DNA from 4 places in the Streptomyces sp. SJL17-4 genome. Region 1 is predicted to be linked to each of the others. Evidence: riboswitches for the same ligand, from Rfam matches in the RefSeq annotation. Region 1 holds a riboswitch; each other region holds the start of a gene.
What was found. A riboswitch is a leader RNA that binds a small molecule or an ion and turns the genes downstream of it on or off. The one in region 1 is predicted to bind cobalamin.

Region 1 (4,155 bases):
CCCCGGTAGCCGCCCGGGTGGTCCGTGGTCTCCACCGTGAGCGGGTACATCAGCCGCTCCTCGATGTGGTCCGGACGGAGGTGCTCGGCGGCGATGGAGCGCGCGATGGAACGGCCGTGGCGGGCCGAGTGGTACGCGATCACGTCGGCGGCGGCGATGGCCTTCACGGCGGCGACGGTCATCAGGTTCGGGTCGCCGGGGCCGAGCCCGACGCCGTACAGCTTGCCGGTCGGATTCTCGGTCACTTCTGGATCTCCGCTTCGTGGGCGATCGCGTTGATCGCGGCGGCCGTCATGGCGCTGCCGCCGCGCCGGCCCCGTACGACGAGGTAGTCGAGGCCCAGGTCCTGTGCGGCCAGGGCGTCCTTGGACTCGGCGGCGCCGATGAAGCCGACCGGTATGCCGAGGACGGCGGCGGGCTTCCCGGCCCCTTCCGCGACCATCTGCAGGAGGTGGAAGAGGGCGGTCGGCGCGTTGCCGATGGCGACGACGGAGCCTTCGAGGCGGTCCCGCCACAGTTCGAGGGCGGCGGCGGAGCGGGTGGTGCCGAGTTCGGCGGCGAGGGCCGGCACGGACGGGTCCGAGAGGGTGCAGATCACCTCGTTGTCGGCGGGAAGCCGACGCCGGGTGACTCCGCTCGCGACCATCTGCGCGTCGCAGAGGATCGGCGCTCCGGCCCGGAGGGCGGCGCGGGCGTTCGTGACGACCCGCGGCGACCAGGCGATGTCGCGTACGAGGTCGGTCATGCCGCAGGCGTGGATCATCCGGACCGCCACCTGGGCGACGTCGGCGGGCAGGCCCGCCAGATCCGCCTCGGCGCGGATCGTGGCAAAGGACTGGCGGTAGATCTCCGCCCCGTCCTTCTCGTAGTCGAACATCCTGTTGCTCTCGCTCATCTCGTCGTGCGGGCCGCGGTCACGGCTTCGGGCAGGGCGGTACGGGGGGTGGGGACGCCGTCCACCAGGTAGTCGCCGCCGGCGGTGGCGAGGACGTCGGTCCAGGCACCGTGCGGGTGTCCGCAGCGGCGCTCGCACCCGGAGAAGTGCACGGGGCGACCGGGCGCGGCAGCGGTGGCGGTTCCGGCAGCCGTGGCGGTGGTGGTGGCGTCGGTGCGGACGTCGGCGAGGGACTTGGCACAGCCGGGCCGTCCGGTGCAGGCGGTGACGCCGGCCCAGGGGGAGTCGGGGCGGGTGACGAGCCCGGCCGCGTCGAGGGCGGGCAGCCGTTCGGCCCCGGCGCCGACCACGACGACGCCGCGCCAGGGGGTGAGCCGCACCTCGTCGGCGGGGAGCAGTGCGCGCAGCTGGGCGGCGGTGAGCCGCCCGAGGGGCGCGAGCACGGAGAGGGCGGCGGAGCCGAGGGGGCCGGGGGAGGGGGCTGGACCGTGGGGAAGCGGCGGCGGGGGTACGGCTCCGGGAGCGGAGGCGGAGGCGGAGGCGGGGGCGGGCACCACGGGCACGCGCTGCGGTGCGAGCGGCTCGGTCGGCAGTCCCGGGCTCTGCGCCGTGACCGGCTCGGTCGGCAGTCCCGCGGCAGCCAGGGCTCCCGTCGCGTCGATCTCGGTGCCTTCCGGCAGTTCCCGGACCCGCCAGGCGCCGGTCCCGGCGTCCCGCGCCGCGTCCAGGAACGCGCCCGCCGCGGCCAGGGCCGCGCGGGCCGCGTCGGCGTCGGCGACACGGAAGGCCCGCCCGCCGACGTGCAGCTCGGCACCTCCGCCCTGCACTGCGACCAAGGTCACATCGCCGCCGAGCCCGGCCACGTCGCCGCGCCCGTCGTCGAGGACGAAGAGGAACCGGCCGGAGAGGGCCGCCGCCCAGGGGGCGGAGCACAACAGGGCGTCCAGCTCGCGGGCCCACAACTGCACGTCGGCGGCGCCGAGTCCGTCGAGCCCCGCGGCCGGGGAGGCGACGATGTTGCGGACGCGTTCATGGGTGGGGGAGGGCAGCAGGCCCGCCTCGGCGAGGAGCGCGGCGAGCTCCGCCCCGCAGTCGTCGGCGAGGCCGCGCAGCTCGGCGTTGCCGCGGGAGGTGATGCTGAGCCGTCCGTCGCCCAGGGACTCCGCCGCGTCCGCCAGGAACTCGACCTGACGGGACGTCAAGCGGCCGCCGGGCAGGCGGAGTCGGGCGAGGCGGCCGTCGTCGGCGGAGTGCAGGCGCAGCGCCCCGGGGCACGCGTCGCCACGGTCCCGTATGCGAGGTTCGCCCGGCTCGGGCGTCGGGGGCGGGGTGGGCGGCATGGCGGCGAGCATACCGACGGGCCGCCGGCCGGCCACCGGCCGCGATCCGGCCGCCCGACCGCCCTGCGTCCGCCCCACCCGGTGCCCGGCCGTCGGCAGGTGTGATCCGGCCGACTGCCTCACCCGGCCCGGGTCGTCGACCGCACGATCTACTATGCAGACGGCATGGGGTCCCAGGACCCCGGGGAGGAAGCCCGGTGAGAATCCGGCGCGGTCCCGCCACTGTGAGCCCGTACCAGGCACGACGGAACGGGTGAGTCAGGAACTCCCGCCGTCCATACGACCACCCGGGGCGCGGACAACCCCGAGGAAGGCCTGCGCTCGCCATGCTTCTGCTGCTGTCGCACTCCGACACCGACCTGCTCAGCGCCCGCGCGGCGAACGCGAACGCGGCCGCGGCCGGCGGCCCGGTGGAGTACCGCTTCGCCAACCCCGCCCGTCTCCCCCTCGCCGAACTGACCGCCCTCCTGGCCGAGGCCGAGCTCGTCGTCGTACGGCTCCTCGGCGGCCTCCGCTCCTGGGAGGAGGGCCTCGACGCGGTCCGCGCCGCCGGAAAGCCGGTGGTCGTCCTCAGCGGTGAACAGGCCCCCGACGCCCAGCTGATGGAGGCGTCCACCGTCCCCGTCGGCGTCGCCACCGAGGCGCACGCCTACCTCGCGCACGGCGGCCCCGCGAACCTGGAGCAGCTGGCCCGCTTCCTCTCCGACACCGTGCTCCTCACCGGCCACGGCTTCGAGGCCCCGGCCGCCGCCCCCACCTGGGGTCCGCTGGAGCGCACCCCGAAGCGGACCGACGGCCCGACCGTCGCCGTGCTCTACTACCGCGCCCACCACATGAGCGGGAACACCGCGTTCGTCGACGCGCTCTGCGAGGCGATCGAGGACGCCGGCGCCCAGGCCCTCCCGCTGTACGTGGCGTCCCTGCGGGCCCCCGAGCCGGAGCTGCTCGACCGGCTCCGTACCGCTGACGCGATCGTCACCACCGTCCTCGCGGCCGGCGGCACCAAGCCCGCCGAGGCGCAGGCCGGCGGCGACGAGGAGGCCTGGGACGCGGGCGCGCTGGCCGCGCTCGACGTGCCGATCCTCCAGGCGCTCTGCCTGACCGGTTCGCGCGCCGCCTGGGAGGAGAACGACGAGGGTCTCTCCCCGCTGGACGCCGCCAGCCAGGTCGCCGTCCCGGAGTTCGACGGCCGGCTCATCACCGTGCCGTTCTCCTTCAAGGAGATCGACGAGGACGGCCTGCCCGCGTACGTCGCCGACGCCGAGCGCGCGGCCCGCGTCGCCGGGATCGCCGTACGGCACGCCCGGCTCCGGCACATCCCGAACGCCGAGAAGAGGCTGGCGCTCGTCCTCTCCGCGTACCCGACGAAGCACTCCCGCATCGGCAACGCCGTCGGCCTCGACACCCCCGCCTCCGCCGTCTCCCTCCTGCGCCGCCTCCGTGAGGAGGGGTACGACTTCGGGCCCGCCGAGGACCTCCCCGGCCTGGTCTCCGGCGACGGCGACGAGCTGATCTACGCCCTCATCGAGGCCGGCGGCCACGACCAGGACTGGCTGACGGAGGAGCAGCTCGCCAAGAACCCCGTCCGCATCCCGGCCGCCGACTACAAGCGCTGGTACGCGACGCTCCCCGAGGAGCTGCGGACCCACGTCGAGGAGCACTGGGGCCCGGCGCCCGGCGAGATGTTCCTGGACCGCTCCCGCAACCCGGAGGGCGACATCGTCCTCGCGGCGCTGCGCCGCGGGAACCTGCTGATCCTCATCCAGCCGCCGCGCGGCTTCGGCGAGAACCCGATCGCGATCTACCACGACCCCGATCTCCCGCCGTCCCACCACTACCTGGCGGCCTACCGCTGGATCGCCGCCCGCGCCGAGGACGGCGGCTTCGGCGCCGACGCCATGGTGCACCTGGGCAAGCACG
Region 2 (4,155 bases), 3.3 Mb from region 1:
CCTGCGCCTCTGGGACGCGCCCGTGGAGACGCCCGCGCTGCGCTGGGGCCGGTGAGACGGACGAAGGAACAGGGGACCGACATGACGCAGACCTTCGAGGCCGACTTCCTGGTGCGCTGGCTGGCCGCTGTGGCGGAGGCCGTCGACCGGGAGGCGGACCGGCTCACCGAGCTCGATTCGGCCATCGGCGACGCCGACCACGGCGCCAATCTCAAGCGCGGGTTCGCCGCCGTGACCGAGACCCTGGCCAAGGACCCGCCCGCGACGCCGGGCGCGGTGCTCACCGTCGCCGGGCGACAGCTGATCTCCACCGTGGGGGGCGCTTCGGGGCCGTTGTACGGCACACTGCTCCGTCGTACCGGCAAGACCCTGGGCGACGACGAGCGCGTCACCCGGGAACAGTTGGCGGAGGCGCTCGGCTCCGGCGTGGCCGCCGTGTCCCAGCTGGGCGGCGCGCAGGCGGGCGACAAGACGATGCTCGACGCGCTCATGCCGGCCGTGGAGGGGCTGCGGGACTCGTTCGGCGCGGCCCGCACGGCGGCCGAGGACGGCGCCCTGGCGACCGTACCCCTGCGGGCGCGCAAGGGCAGGGCCAGCTATCTGGGCGAGCGGTCGGTGGGGCACCAGGATCCGGGGGCCACGTCCTCGGCGCTGCTGTTCGCCGCGCTCGACGAGACCGCGCGCACGGAGACGTCGAGCGCCGAGGGGGCGTCATGAGTGGCGGGACGGGGACGGGAGCGGGGACAGGAGCGGGGACGGGGACGGAGACCGGCTCCGGCTCCGCTGCGGTCGGCTCCGGTGCGGTCGGCTCCCGTTCCGTCGGCATCGTGCTCGTCTCGCACAGCGCCGCCGTCGCGGCCGCCGTGGCCGAGCTGGCCCGGGGGCTCGCCGGCGGCGGTGACCTCGCCCCGATCCTCCCGGCCGGGGGAACCCCCGACGGTGGCCTCGGGACGAGCTCCGAGCTGATCTCCGGCGCGGCGAAGGGCGTCGACCAGGGCGCCGGTGTGGCGATCCTCGTCGATCTGGGGAGCGCGGTGCTCACCGTGAAGGCCCTCCTCGCCGAGGGTGACGAACTGCCCGACGGCTCTCGACTCGTGGACGCGCCGTTCGTCGAGGGCGCGGTCGCCGCCCTGGTCACCGCGAGCGCGGGCGGGGACCTCGACGCCGTGGCGGCGGCCGCGTCGGAGGCGTACGACTACCGCAAGGAGTGACCGAGGGAGTACCCGAGGGAGAGGCCCCGAGCTCGGCTCCGAGTCGCCCCGGGCGACTGCGGGGAGTGAGCGAGGGGCCCCACCGGGTGGCGGGCGTGTTGTGATCCAGCAGGTCAACACACTAATGTCGCAGAGCCTTGGTGTACGGGAAACCGGTGCAGTACCGGTGCGGCCCTCGCCACTGTGATCGGGAGGTCCGGCTCCACCCCCGCGGGGAACACCCTCGGGGAAGCCACTGGACCACGTCGGGAGACCGCCGTGGTGTGGGAAGGCGGAGTCGGACGGAATGACCGTCAGCCAGGAGACCGGCCAGGGTGCGTTGTCCATCCACGAGGTGCTGGAGAGGGTCTCCCAACCATGCATATTGCCGAGGGGTATCTGCCCCCTGTGCACGCGGCCGCCTGGAGTGTCGCGTCCGCGCCGTTCGTCGTCCACGGGGTCCGCGCGCTGACCCGCGAGGTGCGGTCGAATCCTGAGTCCACCCTGTTGCTCGGCGCTGCCGGCGCCTTCACGTTCGTCCTGTCGGCACTCAAACTGCCCTCCGTGACGGGCAGTTGCTCGCATCCGACCGGTACGGGCCTGGGCGCGATCCTGTTCCGGCCGCCGATCATGGCGGTCCTGGGGACGATCACCCTGCTCTTCCAGGCCCTGCTGCTCGCCCACGGCGGGCTGACCACACTCGGCGCGAACGCCTTCTCGATGGCGATCGTCGGGCCCTGGGCGGGGTTCGGGACCTACGTGCTGCTGCGCCGGTTCGGTGCGCCGCTGATGGTCGCCGTCTTCTTCGGCGCGTTCGTCGCCGACCTGTCCACCTACTGCGTGACCAGCGTCCAGCTGGCGCTCGCCTTCCCCGACCCGGGCAGCGGCATCCCCGGCGCGCTCGCCAAGTTCGGCGGGATCTTCGCCGTCACGCAGATTCCGCTCGCGGTGAGCGAGGGTCTGCTCACCGTGCTTGTGATGCGCCTGCTCACCCAGTCGAGCAAGGGCGACCTGATCCGGCTCGGCGTCCTCGCCGGGCGCACGTCGGAGCGACGCGAGGAGGCGACCGCGTGATGAGCCGGAACGCGAAGATCAACGCCCTGCTGCTGCTCGTCGTCGCCGCGCTCGCGGTCCTGCCGCTCGCACTGGGGCTCGGCGACCACAAGGAAGAACCCTTCACGGGGGCCGACGCGGAGGCGGAGACCGCGATCACCGAGCTCCAGCCGGACTACGAGCCGTGGTTCAGCCCGCTCTACGAGCCGCCGTCCGGGGAGATCGAGTCGGCGCTGTTCGCCCTTCAGGCGGCCCTCGGCGCCGGTGTCCTCGCGTACTACTTCGGTCTGCGGCGCGGCCGTCGACAGGGGGCGGCGCGGGCCGAGGCGGCCGAGGCAGCCGAGGCGCACGGCGCCGGAGCGGATGCCGCAGGGGCTGCCGAGGCCAGGACCGCGGAGTCCGAGAGCGGCACCAGCACCGGCTCCCGCACCGGCACCGGGCCGTCCCTCGGCGGCGGGTCCGCCGGCGGGCCGGGCGCGTAGCCACCGATGCTGCCGATCGACGCGGCGGCGCACAGCAGTCGCTGGCGCCGCCGCCATCCCGCCGAGAAGGCGCTTCTCGGCTTCGGTCTCACCCTGTGCGCGGTGGCTCTGCCGCCGTGGCCGGGTGCGGTCCTCGTCGCGGCGACCACGCTCACGGTGCTGCTCGGTCCGGCCGGTGTGCCGGGCCGGGCGCTGTGGCGGGCGTTCCGCATCCCGCTCGGGTTCTGTGTCACGGGCGCGATTCCGCTGCTCTTCGAGGTGGGCGGTACCCGGGGGCTCGTCGCCCTCGCGCCGGACGGTCCGACGCACGCGGGCGAGTTGCTGCTGCGGACGGCTTCGGCCTCGCTCGGGGTGCTGCTCTTCGCGTTCACGACGCCGGTGTCCGACGTTCTGCCCCGGCTGGTACGGGCGGGGGTGCCGGCGCCCGTGGTGGACGTGGCGCTGGTGATGTACCGGATCATCTTCCTGCTGCTCGACGCGATGTCCAAGATCCGGCAGGCGCAGGCGGCCCGGCTCGGGCACACCACGCGGGCCGCGACCTGGCGTTCACTCGCGGGCCTCGGTGCGACCACGTTCGTACGGGCCTTCGACCGGGCGCAGCGCCTGCAGTCGGGGCTCGCCGGGCGGGGGTACGACGGGACGCTGCGGGTCCTGGTGCCCGCGTGTGCGGTGTCCCGCCCGTTCCTCGCCGGCACGGGCGTCCTGCTCGCCGGACTCGTCGCCCTCACCCTCGTACTGGAAAGGCTCCTTCCGTGACGTCTCCGACCCCTGTCGTGGAACTGGTGAAAGCCGGCTTCGCCTACGAGGACGGGCCCCCGGTCCTGTCCGGCGTGGACTTCGCCGTCGCGGAGGGGCGGGCGGTCGCGCTGCTCGGCCGCAACGGCAGCGGCAAGACGACCCTGCTGCGGCTGCTCAGCGGCGGGCTGCGGTGCGTGAGCGGGTCGCTGCGCCTGGACGGTACGGAGGTCGCGTACGACCGGAAGGGGCTGACCCGGCTGCGGACGACCGTGCAGCTGGTGGTGCAGGACCCCGACGACCAGCTGTTCGCCGCGTCGGTGGACCAGGACGTGTCGTTCGGTCCGATGAACCTCGGACTGCCCGAGGACGAGGTGCGGCGGCGGGTCCGTGAGGCACTGGAGGCGCTGGACATCACGGCGCTCGCGGACCGGCCGACGCATCTGCTGTCGTACGGGCAGCGCAAGCGGGCGGCGATCGCGGGCGCGGTGGCGATGCGGCCCCGTGTCCTGATCATGGACGAGCCGACGGCGGGTCTCGATCCGCACGGGCAGGAGCGGCTGCTCGACGCGCTCCAGCGGCTTCGGGAGGCCGGCACGACGGTGCTGATGGCCACGCACGACGTGGATCTGGCGTTGCGCTGGGCGGACGAGGCGGCGGTGCTCGCCCCGTCCGGGCTGCGGACCGGTCCGGTC
Region 3 (4,155 bases), 2.1 Mb from region 1:
TGATCCGGTCGCGTACGCCCGACTCGGCGGCGGCGCGCAGGGCCATCGAGGCCCCGGTCCCCCAGCCGTGCAGCACGATCTTGGAAGCGCCCCGGTGGACGGCGTAGCGGATGGCGGCGTCGACGTCGCGCCACTCGGAGTCGCCGAGGTGGGCGAGGCCGTCCGGGGAGGCGGGTGCCCCCTCGTCGCCGCGGTAGGCGGGGACGAGGACGGGGATCTTGCGGCGGTTGAAGAAGGGGACGACGTTCAGCGGGTGCTCGCGGGTGGTGCCGAGCCCGTGCAGGGCGATCACCCAGGTGGTGCGGGGCGCGGCCACCAGCCAGGCCGGCAGCGGGCCGAGCTCGCCGGGGATCTCGACGTCTTCGTGGGCGAGCCCGAGGGCGCTGATCGGCGTGCCGATGTGCAGCTGGGGGGTGAGGCGGACGCGGGAGCCGGGACCGAGCACCCCGCGTTCGACGCGTTCGAGGCGCCGGACGACGGTGTCCGCGGTGTGCGGGACCCGGTCGAGGACGGGGCCGACGACGGCGTGCTGGCCGTGCCCCTCCATTCCGTACGTCCCGGGGCGCAGCGAGGCGAGGCTGCGGGTGAGGGTGATCCGTTCGGGGCCCGTGGCGTGCACGGTGAGTTTGGGATCCCCGGGCAGGGGACGTCCGGACGGCGCCTTGAGGGCGACGTCGCTGGCGTACCGGCCGACCGCGAACGCGGCCGCGCCGACACCGAGCAGAGTGGTGACGGCCGCTGCCGTCGCTGTAGCCGGGCGCACGCTCCCAGTCTCGGCAGGGTGGGGGCGGACTGCCACCGGTGGGACCCGTACGGCCCCGGCCGGGGGGCCGGAGGGGAGGCCGGGAGGGGAGGTGCGGGCGGGGTCTTCGCGCACGGGGCGTGCCGTGGCCCGCCGGGGCCCGCGGGCCCTCCGGGAGAGTGACATGGGTCTCGTCCGCGGGGTCCCCCGGTCGGATGGTTCCGTCCAGGGGTCGGAACCGGGTGGCGGAGGAGGAACCGGGGCAGGTCGCATGTGCCCGGTGATAGCCGGTATTACCCGGGGTTGCGGGGTGACCGCATCGTGGACAGCCGACGGGCCGGAGCCGTAAACGGAATCCCTTGACGCCGGTTTGAGACACCACAACGCCCGACCCAGTTCACCTTCCGTTCACTCAGGTTGCTTACGTTCGTCCAGCCACTGACCTCAAACGATTGCCTGGGTAAATGGAACACATCACGCTGCTGCTCGCCATTGTGGTCGTGACAGCTCTCGTGTTCGATTTCACGAACGGTTTCCACGACACCGCGAACGCGATGGCGACGACCATCTCGACCGGTGCTCTCAAGCCGAAGACGGCGGTGGCCATGTCCGCCGTGCTGAACCTCGTCGGCGCGTTCCTGTCCGTGGAGGTCGCCAAGACGATCTCCGGCGGGATCATCAACGAAGAGGGCATTCGTACAGAGGTGATCTTCGCGGCGCTGGTCGGCGCGATCCTCTGGAATCTCCTGACCTGGCTGCTCGGACTTCCGTCCAGCTCCTCCCACGCCCTCTTCGGCGGTCTCATCGGTGCCGCGGTCATGTCGGCCGGCTGGTCGGCCGTGAACGGCTCCACCATCGTCACCAAGGTCCTCATCCCGGCCGTCGCCGCGCCGCTCGTCGCCGGCCTCGCCGCGATGCTGGCCACCCGGCTGACGTACAAGATCGGCGCCAAGACCGACGAGAAGCACACCGCCAAGGGCTACCGGGTCGGCCAGATCGCCTCCGCCGGTCTCGTCTCCCTCGCCCACGGCACCAACGACGCCCAGAAGACGATGGGCATCATCACCCTGGCCCTGGTCACCGGCGGCGTCCTCGCCCCCGGCTCCAACCCGCCGATGTGGGTCATCGTCTCCGCCGGTGTCGCGATCGCCCTGGGCACCTACCTCGGTGGCTGGCGCATCATCCGCACCATGGGCAAGGGCCTCACCGACCTCCGGCCGCAGCAGGGCTTCGCCGCCCAGACCAGCGCCGCCACGGTCATCCTGGCCTCCTCGAACCTCGGCTTCTCCCTCTCCACCACCCAGTCCTGCTCGGGTGCCGTGATGGGCGCCGGTCTCGGCCGCAAGGGCGGTGTCGTCCGCTGGTCGACCGCGACCCGGATGTTCGTCGCCTGGGGTCTGACCCTGCCCGCCGCGGGCCTGGTCGCCGCCGGTGCCGAGTTCCTCACCAAGCAGGGCCCCTGGGGCATCGCCGCCGTCGCGGTCCTGCTCGTCGCCGGCTCGGGCGTCATCTGGTCACTGTCCCGCCGCAAGCCGGTCGACCACAACAACGTGAACGCCGCCGCCGACGGCGACGACACTGCCGCCGAGCCCGCGGGTGTGGTGACCACCGCGATCGCGGCCGTCACCCCGCCGCCGGCCGCCGGTTCCGTCGCCGCCGTCGCGGACGAGGAGCTCAAGACCACCATCCCCGCACCGGCTCCCACCGACCCGGCCGCGCCCCCCGCCCCCGCCGCAGCGGTGTAAGGAACGAACGACATGAAGATCGACTGGGCAGCTCTCGGCTCCGTCTTCGGAGTCAGCCTCGTGGCGACCGTCGCCCTGGTGGGCCTCTTCACCCTCGGCATCATCGGCCTCTCCAAGCAGGAGCAGGCCGCCGCCCAGGGAGGCTCCGCCACCCTGGCCCGCACCGGCGCCTACGCCTGCTTCGCCCTGTGCCTCTCGGCCGTGGCGTACGGCATCTACCTGATCGTCGTCTGACGGTCCGAGCGTGACCGGCGGGGCGGTCCGTACCTTCGGGGTGCGGACCGCCCCGCCGCCGTGTTTGTGGTGCTTCGCACAGTGACCCGGTGCAGGTCAAGAGTGAGTTGACGGGTGTTCTCGGGCCGTGGTGGACTGCCGAGGCCATTACGGCGGCAGTAGAGGAAGTCCGGTGCGAATCCGGCGCGGTCCCGCCACTGTGACCGGATCCGAAGGGTCCGGGAGCCAGGAACTCTCGCCGCCGGTCACGTCGATCCAGGGCGCGGACCCTGAGTGAGGACATGCGCCATGCCCGGCCGCAGCAGTACCAGCCGCCTGTCCCCGGACGGATTCGCGTACGGAGCGGCCGCGGGTCTCGCCGTCGATCTGCTCGTCGGCGATCCACGCCGCGGACATCCCGTCGCCGCGTTCGGCCGGGCGGCCGCCGCGGTCGAGAACCGCCTCCACCACGACCACCGCGGCTGGGGTGCCCTGCACACCGCCGTCTGCGCCGGCTCCACCGTCGCCCTCGGAGCGCTCGCCGCCCGGGCCGTACGGAACCGGCCGGCCGCCGCCGTCGCCCTGACCGCCGCCTCCGTGTGGGCGGTCGTCGGCGGTACGACCCTGGGCCGGGAGGCCCGCGCGATCGGCGGCGCGCTCGCCGCCGGGGACCTGGACGTCGCCCGGGAGCGGCTGCCGCATCTCTGCGGGCGCGACCCGCAGTCCCTGGACGGACCCGCGATGGCCCGCGCGGTCGTCGAATCGGTCGCCGAGAACACCTCCGACGCCGTGGTCGGCGCCCTCTTCTGGGGCGCGGTCGCGGGCGTACCCGGCCTCGTCGGCTTCCGGGCCGTCAACACCCTCGACGCGATGGTCGGCCACAAGTCGCCGCGCCACCGCCGCTTCGGCTGGGCCTCGGCCCGGCTCGACGACGTGGCCGGCTGGCCCGGGGCCCGGCTGACGGCCGTCCTCGCGACCGTCGCCGGCGGAAACCCGCGCGGTGCGCTCAACGCCTGGCGAACCGACGCGGCGAAGCACCCCAGCCCCAACGCGGGCCCCGTCGAGGCCTCCTTCGCGGGCGCCCTCGGCGTACGCCTCGGGGGCACCCTGTCGTACGCCGGACGGGTCGAGCACCGGCCCGTGCTCAACGGGACCGGGCGGGCCGTCGAGGTGGCCGACATCGACCGGGCGGTCCGGCTCTCCCGCCGGATCACCGGACTGACCCTGGCCGCCTGCGTGGGCGGCCGGACCATCGTGAGCGCGCTGAAGCGGAGGAACGCATGAGGGGTGGGGGGCTGCTCGTCGCCGGGACCACGTCCGACGCCGGCAAGAGCGTCGTGACGGCCGGCATCTGCCGCTGGCTGGTCCGCAAGGGCCTGAAGGTGGCGCCGTTCAAGGGGCAGAACATGTCCCTCAACTCCTTCGTGACCCGCGAGGGCGCCGAGATCGGCCGCG
Region 4 (4,155 bases), 3.8 Mb from region 1:
GTACCCGCGATCCGAGCACTGGGACGGTCACCGAAGGAGGTGTGACTCCTGGTGACCTTCCCCCTACGGACCGGGGCCTAGCTGCCGGGCCGGTCGTCGCATGCGGGGGCCGTTCCCGGGAACATGCCAGGGAGGGAGTCCTCGGGCTCCACGGGTTCCGCACGCAGCTGTGAGGCGATTCCAGTCATGACCGCCAAGAAGATCATCACGGTGTTCGGCGCGACCGGTCAGCAGGGCGGGGGCCTCGCTCGGGCCGTTCTGGCGGACCGCGACGGAGCCTTCACGGTCCGTGCCGTCACGAGGCACCCCGACGGGGAGCCCGCCGCGGAGCTGAAGCGGCTGGGCGCCGAGATCGTACGGGGCGACATGGACGATCCGTCGAGCCTCGGCCCCGCGTTCGAGCACGCGTACGGCGCCTTTCTGGTCACGAACTTCTGGGAGCACACGTCCGCGGAGCGGGAGAAGGCCCAGGCCGAAGCCATGGCCCAGGCCGCCTCGCACGCGGGGGTGCAGCACGCGATCTGGTCGACGCTCGAGGACACCCGTGAGTGCGTGCCGCGCGAGGACGAGCGGATGCCGACGCTGCAGGAGCGCTACAAGGTGCCGCACTTCGACGGCAAGGCGGAGGCGGACCACTACTTCCTCGACGAGGGCGTGCCGACGACGTTCCTCCGCACCACCTTCTTCTGGGAGAACCTGTTCGAATTCTTCCCCGCGCAGCGCGACACGGACGGCGCCCTCCGGCTGGCGTACCCGATGGGCGAAGCCAGGCTCTCCGGGATGGCCGTGGACGACGTCGGAAGGACGGCACTGGCCGTCTTCGCACGCGGTACGGATCTCATCGCGGCGACGGTCAGCATCGCCGGCGAGCACCTCAAGGTCGCCGACATGGCCGCGGCCCTGACGGGAGCGCTCGGCGAACCGGTGCGCTACCGCCCCCTCGCTCCGGACGAATGGCGTGCGCAGGGATTCCCGGGCGCGGACGAGTCGGGGAACATGTTCCAGTACTACACGGACTGCGAGCAGCACTTCATCGAAGCCCGGGACATCGACGCCGTCCGGGGCCTCAACCCCGCCCTCCAGGACTTCGGCACGTGGCTCGCGGCGCACCAGGACCGTCTGCGCACCGCCTGGGCGTGACCGCCGGACCGCTCGATGCTCGACGGGAGTTCGTCATGCACGATCCCAATCCCAAGCTCACCCATCAGGAACGGAAGATCCTCGAGGGCATCGAGGAAGGCCTTCGGGGCGATGCGTCCCTCACCCGCAGACTGCGTTCGCTCGGAAACACCGGCGCGGGTACGGGAAGCGCGGGAGGCACCTGGGGCGCGGTCCTGCGGCATCGCCTCGGCTGGTTCACCACGGTCCTCGGAATCGCCTGCGTGGCCCTGTTCCTCCTCGCGGTCGCGTCCACGTCGTCCGGCCCGCTGTGGCTCTTCGCCGCGGTGTGGGTGGTCACCGCGGTGTGCCTGATGCGGCTGCTGCTGCGGGCGGTGGCCCGGCGGAGGAGCGCGGCGGCGCGGCGCACGGCGGACTGACGGTCCGTACGCACGGCGCACCGGTGGCTGACCGAGCCGCGCGCGCCGGGGCCTGTCGCATGAATCCCGGCATCAGGGGCAGCCGCCCGTGGAAGGGAAGCGGACCCGGCGTGGGATTCGACGGAAGGAACCCGATCATGCGCAAGAGCACCGTGCAGAAGGGCAAGGGGGCCATGAAGGAGGTCGCCGGGAAGGCGACCGGCGACTCGCGCCTGGAGGCGGAGGGCGAGGCCGACCGGATGGCGGCCAAGGCCCGAGCGGCGATCGAGAGGGTGCACGAGAGCGCGCGGAAGGCGCGCGACGACATGAAGCGACACGAGTCCTGAGCGAGGCGAGTCCTGAGCGACGCCGGTCCTGAGCGAGGCGAGTCCTGAGCGACGCGCTCCATAGGCGGCCCGGGGTCGGACGAAGATCGACCTGTGGTAGCTTGCCCGGGCCAGTCGCACCTCTGTACGTATCGACACGGTATGTGCACGGGTCAGGGAATCCGGTGGGAATCCGGAGCTGACGCGCAGCGGTGAGGGTGACGGGCGGAGCATCGGCCACTGGGCCCCATGAGGGCCTGGGAAGGCGTTCCGTCCGGACGACCCCGAGTCCGAAGACCTGCTGGCGGCCCGGGGGGCGGGCATCGCCGCCCGGGGAGCACCGTACGACAGGCTCCGCGCATGAGCCGTGACGCAGAGGACTCCTTCCGTGCCCTTCGCACACCCTGTCCGTTCCGCCGCGCCCCTCGCACGCCCCGTCCGTTCCGCCGTGCTGCTCATGGCCGGCGCCGTTCTCCTGACCGGCTGCGGTTCCGGTTCCGGCTCCGGTTCTGGTTCCGGCTCCGGTTCTGGTTCCGGCTCCGGCGGTGCGACGCCCTCGTCCGGGGCGCAGGCCACGGACTCCGGCCGCACCGTCCTCCCGGACAACTGCGGGCAGCGGGTCGAGGTCGACCGCGCGCCCCGCCGGGCCGTCGCCCTCGATCAGGGCTCGGCCGAGATCCTGCTCTCGCTCGGCCTGGCCGACCGCATGGTCGGCACCGCCACCTGGACGGACCCGGTCCTCAAGGGCCTGGAGAAGGCGAACGCCGCCGTCCCCCGGCTCGCCGACCGCTACCCGTCGTTCGAGAAGGTCCTCGACACCGAGCCCGACTTCGTCAGCGCCTCCTTCCTCTACACCGTGGGCAAGGGCGGTGTGGCGCCCCGCGAGCAGTTCACGAAGCTCGGCGTGCCCACGTACGTCTCCCCCGCCGACTGCGTCGGCAAGGACAACAGCGGCGACGGCGACGGCGTGCGGACCGAGCCGCTGACCATGGACACCGTGTACGGCGAGGTCCGCGACCTGGCCAGGATCTTCGGCGTGCCGGAGCGCGGCGAGAAGCTCGTCGGGGAGCTCCGCGCCCGGGTGGAGAAGGCCAGGGCCGGTGCGGACTACGGCGACGCGTCCGTCCTGTACTGGTTCTCCGACTCCCAGGGGCCGTACATGGCCGGATGCTGCGGGGCGCCGGGGATCGTCAGCGGGACGCTCGGCGTGAAGAACGTCTTCGACGACACGAAGGAGGAGTGGCCGCAGATCAACTGGGAGACGGTCGTCGACCGCGATCCCGACGTGCTGGTGATCGCCGATCTGACCCGCAAGGCCCAGTCGGCCGAGAGCGCCGCGAAGAAGATCGAGTTCCTGGAATCGCACCCGGTCACCCGGAACATGACGGCGGTACGGAAGAAGCGGTACGTGGTCCTCAGCGGCCAGGCCATGAACCCCACCATCCGTACCGTCGAGGGCATCGAGAAGGTCGCCGCCGCGCTGCGGACGTACGGGCTCGCGAAGTGACGGGGTCCACGCCGGGCGCTGTGGCCGGGACGGGCCGGAAGCGCCCCGGGCCGGCCGTCTCCCTTCCCTCCCGGGCGCTCCCGCCGATCGCCGGGGCGGCCGGGATCGTCCTCCTGTGCGCCTCCGTCGCCCTCGCCCTCACCATCGGACCGGCCGACATCCGCGTCGCCGACGCCTGGTCGGTCGTCGTCTCCCACCTGGGCGGGAACCCGTCCGGACTGAGCGCGATCCGCGACGGCATCGTCTGGGACCTGCGGCTGCCCCGCACTCTCCTCGCGGCCGTGTGCGGCGCCGGACTCGCCGTCTGCGGCGCGGTGATGCAGTCCCTGCTGCGCAATCCGCTCGCCGACCCGTTCGTCCTCGGCGTCTCCTCCGGCGCCTCGACCGGGGCGGTCGCGGTCGTCGTCCTCGGTGCGGGCGGCGGCCTGTTGTCCGTCGCCGGAGGCGCCTTCCTCGGCGCGCTCTGCTCCTTCGCCCTGGTCCTGCTGCTGAGCCACACCCTGGGCGGGTCGACGGACCGTGTCGTCCTCGCGGGGGTCGCGGCGATGCAGCTCTTCTCCGCGCTCACCTCGTTCGTGGTGATGACCGCCGCCGACGCGGAGACCACCCGGGGCATCCTCTTCTGGCTGCTCGGCTCGCTCAGCGGGGCGGGCTGGACCGACGTCGGGGTGTGCGCGGCCGTCCTGGCCGGCGCACTGCTGGTCTGCGGCGGGCACGCCCGCACCCTGGACGCCTTCGCCTTCGGCGAGGACGCGGCGGCGACGCTCGGCGTCTCCGTGGCGCGGACCCGCCTCGTCCTCCTCTC

Region 2: linked by a shared signal. The riboswitch ahead of N5875_RS35115 (energy-coupling factor ABC transporter permease) and the one ahead of cobN (cobaltochelatase subunit CobN) in region 1 are both predicted to bind cobalamin.
Region 3: linked by a shared signal. The riboswitch ahead of N5875_RS29785 (cobalamin biosynthesis protein) and the one ahead of cobN (cobaltochelatase subunit CobN) in region 1 are both predicted to bind cobalamin.
Region 4: linked by a shared signal. The riboswitch ahead of N5875_RS02885 (ABC transporter substrate-binding protein) and the one ahead of cobN (cobaltochelatase subunit CobN) in region 1 are both predicted to bind cobalamin.

The regions. Positions count from the first base shown of each region.
Region 1 covers NZ_CP104578.1:4,529,755-4,533,909, forward strand. Annotated here, with positions in the region: gene N5875_RS20315 (precorrin-2 C(20)-methyltransferase) at 1-245, opposite strand, end outside; gene N5875_RS20320 (precorrin-8X methylmutase) at 242-877, opposite strand; gene cobG (precorrin-3B synthase) at 892-2,247, opposite strand; cobalamin riboswitch at 2,380-2,526, shown strand; gene cobN (cobaltochelatase subunit CobN) at 2,562-4,155, shown strand, end outside.
Region 2 covers NZ_CP104578.1:7,814,769-7,818,923, reverse strand. Annotated here, with positions in the region: gene dhaK (dihydroxyacetone kinase subunit DhaK) at 1-55, shown strand, start outside; gene dhaL (dihydroxyacetone kinase subunit DhaL) at 82-717, shown strand; gene N5875_RS35120 (PTS fructose transporter subunit IIA) at 714-1,211, shown strand; cobalamin riboswitch at 1,333-1,540, shown strand; gene N5875_RS35115 (energy-coupling factor ABC transporter permease) at 1,569-2,264, shown strand; gene N5875_RS35110 (energy-coupling factor ABC transporter substrate-binding protein) at 2,264-2,725, shown strand; gene cbiQ (cobalt ECF transporter T component CbiQ) at 2,732-3,481, shown strand; gene N5875_RS35100 (ATP-binding cassette domain-containing protein) at 3,478-4,155, shown strand, end outside.
Region 3 covers NZ_CP104578.1:6,629,733-6,633,887, reverse strand. Annotated here, with positions in the region: gene N5875_RS29800 (hypothetical protein) at 1-763, opposite strand, end outside; gene N5875_RS29795 (inorganic phosphate transporter) at 1,207-2,487, shown strand; gene N5875_RS29790 (hypothetical protein) at 2,500-2,721, shown strand; cobalamin riboswitch at 2,844-2,976, shown strand; gene N5875_RS29785 (cobalamin biosynthesis protein) at 3,010-3,984, shown strand; gene N5875_RS29780 (cobyric acid synthase) at 3,981-4,155, shown strand, end outside.
Region 4 covers NZ_CP104578.1:699,027-703,181, forward strand. Annotated here, with positions in the region: gene N5875_RS02865 (MFS transporter) at 1-45, shown strand, start outside; gene N5875_RS02870 (NmrA/HSCARG family protein) at 187-1,140, shown strand; gene N5875_RS02875 (hypothetical protein) at 1,176-1,538, shown strand; gene N5875_RS02880 (CsbD family protein) at 1,676-1,864, shown strand; cobalamin riboswitch at 2,019-2,143, shown strand; gene N5875_RS02885 (ABC transporter substrate-binding protein) at 2,301-3,350, shown strand; gene N5875_RS02890 (iron chelate uptake ABC transporter family permease subunit) at 3,437-4,155, shown strand, end outside.